2 regions of the Streptomyces coelicoflavus genome follow, and region 1 is predicted to be linked to the other one. Evidence: riboswitches for the same ligand, from Rfam matches in the RefSeq annotation. Region 1 holds a riboswitch; the other holds the start of a gene.
What was found. Region 1 has a riboswitch for glycine ahead of gcvT (glycine cleavage system aminomethyltransferase GcvT). Riboswitches for the same ligand answer to the same signal wherever they lie in the genome.

Region 1 (4,204 bases):
TCCTGGGCCGCCTCCAGGAGGACCAGGTTGACCGGGTGGTGCAGGGGGGCCTTGGTCAGGGCGCGGCCGAGGGCTTCCAGGGGGAGGGCTTGGGCGTCGCCCTCCCAGTGGGTCAGCTCGACGCCGATGTACAGGACCGGGTCGGCGGTCTCGACGGCGGCCAGGCAGCGGCGCGCGCTGCGGACCACGCCGGTGGCGGCGAACTCGGCGGAGGCGGCGGCCAGGAAGTCCACCGGGTCGTCCTGCCAGTCCGGCTCGAAGAGGCGGACCCGGCCGCCGGACGCGGGGCCGTCCAGCGGGGTGCGTCCGGCCCGGCACAGTTCGGCCACGGCGGGCGGCGGCAGCGGGATGCCGACCACGCCCTCCGGGTTCACCGCGAGGCCGACCTGCGGGGGCAGACCGCGGGCGAACTCCGCGGCGGGGGCGACGGTGTACGCCATGTGCGCGCCCGCGACCTGGCGGAGCTGCTCCTCGGAGCTGAACACCGGTACGTAGGCCTGGCCCTCGATCTCCAGCGACGGCAGGTCGAGGGGGCCGCTGTGCGGGCCGCCGCCGTTGGGCAGGGGTATCCACAGGAAGCTGCGGCCGAGGACCTCCACGATCCGGCCGCCGGCCGCCGGGACGCCGAGGGAGGCGGACAGCACCTCCTCCAGCTCGTTGCCGGGCCACCCGCCGTGCGGATGGGGGTGCGCCTGTGCCGGGAAGTCCATCTGCCTACCTACCGCCTGCCTGGTACCGCTGTTCACGGCCGTTTCGTGGCCGCCGCTTCGTGGCTGAAAGGCTAACCCGTTCGACCCCGGTGCCCTACCGTGCGTCACCCGGTGAAGGCGATCCGGCGGAGGGTGTCGGCCGCCGCCCGGTCGAGGACCACCGCCGAGGCGCAGCCGGCGGGCAGGGTGCCCCCGGTCACCGCGCGCAGCAGGCGGGAGTTGGCCGCGCGGTGCCGCAGGAACGCGTACCGCGACACGCCCCGGCCGCGCTCGCGCTGGCCGGCCAGGGCCTCGTCGGGAGCGACGTCGAGGAGCAGCAGGTGCAGGGTGCCGCCCCGGCGGCGGGCCTCGCGGGCCAGCCAGCCGCGCACCCAGGCCTGGGTGCCGCAGTCGTGCACGACGACGCCCTCGCCGGAGCGCACCGCGCGGCGCAGTCCGGCGTAGTGGGCGAGGCGGACCAGGGGGCGGTAGAGCGCGTACGGCAGGAGGCGCGGCATGCGGCGGTCCCAGCGGTCGCGGGTGTCCTGGGAGTCGAGGCGCGCGCCGCGCACGGTGCGCCGCATCAGCGTGGACTTGCCGCTGCCGGGCAGGCCGGTGATCACCACCAGGTCCCGGGGTCCGAAGAGCAGGGCGTGCGGGCTGTGGCCGTCGCGGTCCCTGAGGTCGCGGACGACGGGTGCGGTCAGTGGGGCGCAGGCCTCCGGGGCCGGGGCGGCGGGCTGCTTGGGCAGCGCGAGTCCCGAGGTCGTGGCGTACGCCGTGGTCCTGTTCACCGTGATCGTCCTCCCCTGGGGCGGTACACGAGTACCTCCCCGTCGAGTGTAAAGAGAAGGTAATGCGCAGGTCTCGCGTTTTCGTTCGCTTACTGCCACAAGCCGGTTACAGATCACGGTCTGCCATGGATCGACCCGGCGTGCAATGATGGCGGCGCCAACTGCATACCGGCCGTTTGAATCCGCGCGGGAGAGTCCCCGGCCGCGCCGGGGCGCCGAAGGAGCAAGTCCCTCCCTTGAATCTCTCAGGCCCCGTTACCGCGCGGGCGAGGCACATCTGAAAAGCGGACCGCCCCCGACGGCGGTCCCACCCAAGGTGCAAGCCCTGATCGCCGTACTCCGGTGGCCGTGGCGAACCTCTCAGGTTCCGATGACAGATGGGGAGGACCGACCTCGCCACGTCCTGTCATGGGAGACGACCGACCGATGAGCAGTACCGAACCGCGCCGTACCGCGCTCGACGCCACGCATCGCGCCCTGGGCGCGACGATGACCGACTTCGCCGGCTGGGACATGCCCCTGCGCTACGGCTCCGAGCGCGAGGAGCACGTCGCGGTGCGCACCCGCGCCGGTCTCTTCGACCTCTCGCACATGGGCGAGATCACCGTCACCGGCCCGCAGGCGGCCGAGCTGCTGAACTTCGCGCTGGTCGGCAACATCGGCACCGTGAAGCCGGGCCGGGCCCGCTACACCATGATCTGCCGCGAGGACGGCGGCATCCTGGACGACCTGATCGTCTACCGGCTCGACGACACCGCGGCCGTGTCTGCTCACTACATGGTGGTCGCCAACGCCTCCAACGCCCAGGTCGTGCTGGACGCGCTGACCGGGCGGGCGGGCGGCTTCGACGCCGAGGTGCGCGACGACCGCGACGCCTACGCGCTGCTCGCCGTGCAGGGCCCGGAGTCCCCGGGCATCCTCGCGTCGCTCACCGACGCCGACCTGGACGGCCTGAAGTACTACGCCGGTCTGCCCGGCACGGTCGCCGGCGTCCCGGCGCTGATCGCGCGTACCGGCTACACCGGCGAGGACGGCTTCGAGCTGTTCGTGAAGCCGGAGCACGCCGTCGAGCTGTGGCAGGCGCTCACCAAGGCGGGCGAGGGCGCGGGACTGGTCCCGTGCGGCCTGTCCTGCCGGGACACGCTCCGCCTGGAGGCGGGCATGCCGCTGTACGGCAACGAGCTGTCGACCGCGCTGACGCCGTTCGACGCCGGTCTGGGCCGGGTGGTGAAGTTCGAGAAGGAGGGCGACTTCGTCGGGCGCGCCGCGCTGACCGAGGCCGCCGAGCGCGCCGCTTCGGAGCCTCCCCGCGTCCTGGTCGGCCTGGTCGCCGGGGGCCGCCGGGTCCCGCGCGCCGGGTACCCGGTCGTCGCGGGCGGCGAGGTGATCGGCGAGGTCACCTCGGGCGCTCCGTCCCCGACGCTGGGCAAGCCGATCGCCATGGCGTACGTCGACCCGGCGCACGCGGCCCCCGGCACCGAGGGCGTCGGCGTGGACATCCGGGGCAGTCACGAACCGTACGAGGTCGTGGCGCTGCCGTTCTACAAGCGCCAGAAGTAGACACTGGGCGGCACCGGCCCCCGGTGTCCCCGGCGGTGTCGGCCCCCGGTGCCCCCGGCGGCACCGGCCGCCTGTGTCCCCGGCGGCGTCGGCCCGTGTGACGTACCGCCCCACCACCCCCTTCACCAGCCACTTCCTCGCGTACAGGAGAATTCAGGCCATGAGCAACCCCCAGCAGCTGCGCTACAGCAAGGAGCACGAGTGGCTGTCGGGCGCCGAGGACGGCGTCTCGACGGTCGGCATCACGGAGCACGCGGCCAACGCGCTCGGTGACGTCGTCTTCGTGCAGCTTCCCGAGGTCGGCGACACGGTGACCGCGGGCGAGACCTGCGGCGAACTGGAGTCGACCAAGTCGGTCTCCGACCTGTACTCCCCCGTCTCCGGCGAGATCGCCGAGGTCAACGAGGACGTCGTCAACGACCCGTCGCTGGTGAACAGCGCCCCCTTCGAGGGCGGCTGGCTGTTCAAGGTGAAGGTCACGGACGAGCCCGCCGACCTGCTCTCCGCCGACGAGTACACCGCCTTCGCCGGCGCCTGAGGAGTCACGATCGCATGTCGCTTCTGAACACACCCCTGCACGAGCTGGACCCGGACGTCGCCGCCGCCGTCGACGCCGAGCTGGACCGCCAGCAGTCCACCCTCGAGATGATCGCCTCCGAGAACTTCGCCCCGGTCGCGGTCATGGAGGCCCAGGGCTCGGTCCTCACCAACAAGTACGCCGAGGGCTACCCCGGCCGCCGCTACTACGGCGGCTGCGAGCACGTCGACGTGGTCGAGCAGATCGCCATCGACCGGGTCAAGGCGCTCTTCGGCGCCGAGCACGCCAACGTGCAGCCGCACTCGGGCGCCCAGGCCAACGCGGCCGCGATGTTCGCGCTGCTCAAGCCCGGCGACACGATCATGGGTCTGAACCTCGCCCACGGCGGGCACCTGACCCACGGCATGAAGATCAACTTCTCCGGCAAGCTCTACAACGTCGTCCCCTACCACGTCGGCGACGACGGCCAGGTCGACATGGCCGAGGTGGAGCGCCTGGCCAAGGAGACCAAGCCGAAGCTGATCGTGGCGGGCTGGTCCGCCTACCCGCGGCAGCTGGACTTCGCCGCGTTCCGCAAGGTCGCGGACGAGGTCGGCGCGTACCTGATGGTCGACATGGCGCAC
Region 2 (4,204 bases), 4.5 Mb from region 1:
CCGCCGTGCGGGATGCAGAAGGTCTTGTGCAGGTTCAGGTGGGAGACGTCGCCGCCGAAGTGGCCGGGCTTGGCGAGGCCGACCAGGGCGTTGAGGTTGGCGCCGTCCACGTAGACCTGGCCGCCCGCGTCGTGCACCTGGGCGCAGATGTCGGCCACGTGCTCCTCGAACACGCCGTGTGTGGAGGGGTACGTGATCATCAGCACGGCCAGCTCGTCGCGGTGCTTCTCGATCTTGGCGCGCAGGTCCTCGACGTCGATCTCACCGTCCTCGGCGGTCTTGACGACGACGACCTTCATGCCGGCCATCACGGCGCTGGCGGCGTTGGTGCCGTGCGCGGAGGACGGGATGAGGCAGACGGTGCGCTGCTCGTCGCCGTTGGCCCGGTGGTAACCGCGTACCGCGAGCAGGCCCGCGAACTCGCCCTGGGACCCGGCGTTGGGCTGGAGCGAGACCTTGTCGTACCCGGTGACCTCGGCGAGCCGCTCCTCCAGCTCGCGGATGAGGGTCAGGTAGCCCTGGGCCTGATCGGCGGGCGCGAAGGGGTGCAGGGCGCCGAACTCGGGCCAGGTGACCGGCTCCATCTCGGTGGTCGCGTTGAGCTTCATGGTGCAGGAGCCCAGCGGGATCATGCCGCGGTCCAGCGCGTAGTCCCGGTCGGCGAGACGGCGCAGGTAGCGCAGCATCGCGGTCTCGGAGCGGTGCTGGTGGAAGACGGGGTGGGTCAGGAAGTCGTCGGTGCGCAGCAGCGCCTCGGACAGCGTCTCCCCGGTCTCCGCGTCCAGCGACTCGACGTCGCCCTCCACGCCGAAGGCGTGCCACACGCCGCCGACCTGGGCGCGCGTGGTGGTCTCGTCGCAGGCGAAGGAGACGTGGTCGGCGTCGACCAGCCGCACGTTGATGCCGTTCTCGCGGGCGGCGTGCACGATCGCGCCGGCCCGGCCGGGCACCCGCGCGGTGACCGTGTCGAAGTAGGAGCCGTGGACGATCTCGACGCCGCCGGCGGCGAGGCCGGCCGCGGTGATCGTGGCGTACCGGTGGGTGCGGCGGGCGATGGCCCGCAGCCCCTCGGGACCGTGGTAGACGGCGTACATGCCGGCCATGACGGCGAGCAGCACCTGCGCGGTGCAGATGTTGCTGGTGGCCTTCTCGCGGCGGATGTGCTGCTCGCGGGTCTGGAGGGCCAGGCGGTAGGCCTTGTTGCCGTCGGCGTCCACGGAGACGCCGACCAGGCGGCCGGGCAGACTGCGGGCGAACTTCTCGTGGACGGCCATGTAGCCGGCGTGCGGTCCGCCGAAGCCCATCGGCACGCCGAAGCGCTGGGTGGTGCCCACCGCGATGTCCGCGCCCAGCTCGCCGGGCGAGGTGAGCAGCGTGAGGGCGAGCAGGTCGGCGGCGACGGTGACGAGGGCGCCCAGCTCGTGCGCCCGGTCGATCACCGGCTTGATGTCGCGGACGGCACCGGAGGCGCCCGGGTACTGGATCAGGACGCCGTTGATCTCCCGCTCGGCGACCTCGGCGGGGATGCCCTCGCTCAGGTCGGCGACGACGACCTCGACGCCGGTCGGCTCGGCCCGGGTCCGTATCACGGCGACGGTCTGCGGCAGCGCGTCCGCGTCGACCAGGAACAGACCCTTCTTGTTCTTGCCCATGCGCCGGGACAGCGCCATCGCCTCGGCGGCGGCGGTGCCCTCGTCGAGCAGCGAGGCGCCGGAGGTGGGCAGGCCGGTCAGCTCGGCGACCATCGTCTGGAAGTTCAGCAGGGCCTCGAGCCGCCCCTGCGAGATCTCCGGCTGGTACGGCGTGTACGCCGTGTACCAGGACGGGTTCTCCATGACGTTGCGCAGGATCACCGGCGGGGTGAAGGTGCCGTAGTAGCCGAGGCCGATCATGGAGTCGAGGACCTGGTTGCGGTCGGCCAGGGAGCGCAGCTCGGCCAGCACCTCGGCCTCGGAGCGCGCGCCCGGCAGGTCGAGCCGGTCGGCGTTCTTGATCACATCCGGCACCGCGGCGGCCGTCAGTTCGTCGAGCGAACCGTAACCGACCTGCGCGAGCATCTTGGCCCGGGCCTCGTGGTCGGGGCCGATGTGGCGCTGCTCGAACGGTGCTGCCTGTTCGAGTTCGGAGAGCGGAGTGCGATGGGCGGTCATTGCGGAGGCCTCCTGGTCTGACGACCTTCGAGGGGCACCACGGCGCGGGTACCCGGACGGCCTCCCCCTCTGTCATCTCAACCTGAGAGCTTCACCGGAGGAGCCCGGAGGCTCTTCCGGCTTTCACCGTCGGTGAGAGCGGAAGCCGTCGACACCCGCCCTGCTTTCCAGAGTGACCTCGTCCGTGCGGTACGTGAGCCTGAGAGATTCCGGGGAGGATTTGCTCCTTCGGCGCCTCCGGTGGTGTCCGGAGGACTCTCCCGCGCGGGGTCAGCGGCCGTTTGCCAGCGTACCAGCGAGGCACTCGTGAGAGCTTCGAGTGGCCGACCGACCACATGTGCTCTTTTGTAGTACTTACGGATGATTAGGCGGCTGGTGTGCGACCCAGTGCGGCCCAGTGGTGCGATCAAGTGGAGGGCCCCGTGCGTACTGACATCGATCCGCGGAACCTGATCGGCCGCAAGGCGTTCGACCGCGACGGCACCAGGATCGGCACCGTGGACGAGGTGTACCTCGACGATGCCACCGGCGTCCCCGAGTGGGCGGCGATACGGACCGGCCTCTTCAGCAGGGACGCCTTCGTCCCCCTGGAGCCCAGCGAGCTGGTCGAGGGCACCCTGCGCGTGCCTTTCGAACGGTCCCTGATCAAGGAGGCGCCCGACTTCGGCGTCGGCCGCCATCTCTCGCCGGAGCAGGAACTCCAGCTCTACCACCACTACGGCCTGGACGTGGCGGCGGCTCCCCCGCCTCCCGACCGCGACTTCGGCAAGCTGGCCGGCAAGGGCAACGACGACGGCTGACCCGCCGCCCGCGCTACCCGGCCACCCGTCCCGCGGAGCCGCCCCCACCGGGCGGGCCGACGGGTTCTCCACCGGGTCTTCGCACCGCTGGGGAGACCAGCGGCAGAGGGTCCGCCGGGGCCAGCTCCGGGTCGTCCACCGGGAAGGTCCGCACCCGGCCGACGTCGGAGTACGGCGTCTCGAACCGCACGGTGACCCGTCCGAGGCCGCTGCCCTGCACCCACCCGTGCCCGAGCTCCGCGTGCCGTACGTCGTGCCCGGCGGGCCACCGGCGCTCGGCGGGCGAAGGAGCGTGCTCCTCGACGGGCCCGGCCTCGGGCTCCTCGGCCGGTTCCTCGGAAACCTCTCCCGCGGCCTGCGCGAACAGATCCTCCTGCGTGTAGTCGGCGAGCCCGCTGACGCCCACCCCGAGCAGCCGTACGCCGCCCGTGGTGTCCACCGAGTCCAGCAGTCTGGCGGCGGCCTCCCGCACCACCGCGGGGTCGTCGGTGGGTCCGCGCAGCGTCTCGGAGCGCGTCAGCGTGGAGAAGTCGTATCTGCGCACCTTGAGCACGATGGTCCGCCCGGACAGACCTGAGGCCCGCAGCCGCCGCACGCAGCGGTCCGCCAGCCGCCCCACCTCGACGCCGACCCGCACCCGGTCGTGGATGTCCACGTCGTAGGTGTCCTCGACCGACACGGACTTGGTCTCCCGCTCGGCCACCACGGGCCGCTCGTCGCGCGCCAGCGCCATGGCGTACAGCGCGTGGCCGTGCGCCTTGCCCAGCAGCCGCACCAGCTCGTCCTCGCCCGCCTCGGCGATCTCGCCGACCGTGGTGATCCCCGCCCGGCGCAGGTGGTCCCCCGTGGCCGGTCCCACGCCGGGCAGCGTCCGCACGGTCATCGGCTCCAGCATGGCCCGCTCCGTCCCCGGTGGGATGAGGACCAGTCCGTCGGGCTTGGCCTCCTCCGAGGCGATCTTGGCGAGCATCTTGGAGGCGGCGAGCCCGACGGAGCCGGTGAGGCCCGTGACGGTGCGGATGTCGGCGCGCAGCTTCCCCCCGGCCAGCCGCGCCGAATCCGCGTCCCGGGCTGCCCGGCCGGCCTCCAGGTCCACGAAGGCCTCGTCCAGACTGAGCGGCTCCACCAGGGGCGACAGCTCCCGCAGCAGCCGCATGACCTGCTCGCTGATCGACCGGTAGAGCTCGAAGCGCGGAACGAGATAGGCGGCGTGGGGCGCGAGCCGGCGTGCCTGGCCCATCGGCATCGCGGAGT

Region 2: linked by a shared signal. The riboswitch ahead of gcvP (aminomethyl-transferring glycine dehydrogenase) and the one ahead of gcvT (glycine cleavage system aminomethyltransferase GcvT) in region 1 are both predicted to bind glycine.

Annotation. Positions count from the first base shown of each region.
Region 1 is NZ_CP108218.1:2,499,353-2,503,556, forward strand. Features, by position in the region: gene OHA99_RS10840 (enhanced serine sensitivity protein SseB) at 1-710, opposite strand, end outside; gene OHA99_RS10845 (AAA family ATPase) at 815-1,483, opposite strand; glycine riboswitch at 1,661-1,754, shown strand; gene gcvT (glycine cleavage system aminomethyltransferase GcvT) at 1,910-3,043, shown strand; gene gcvH (glycine cleavage system protein GcvH) at 3,204-3,581, shown strand; gene glyA (serine hydroxymethyltransferase) at 3,596-4,204, shown strand, end outside.
Region 2 is NZ_CP108218.1:6,966,017-6,970,220, reverse strand. Features, by position in the region: gene gcvP (aminomethyl-transferring glycine dehydrogenase) at 1-2,150, opposite strand, end outside; glycine riboswitch at 2,328-2,423, opposite strand; gene OHA99_RS31295 (PRC-barrel domain-containing protein) at 2,573-2,950, shown strand; partial or broken gene OHA99_RS31290 (DNA polymerase IV) at 2,866-4,204, opposite strand, start outside.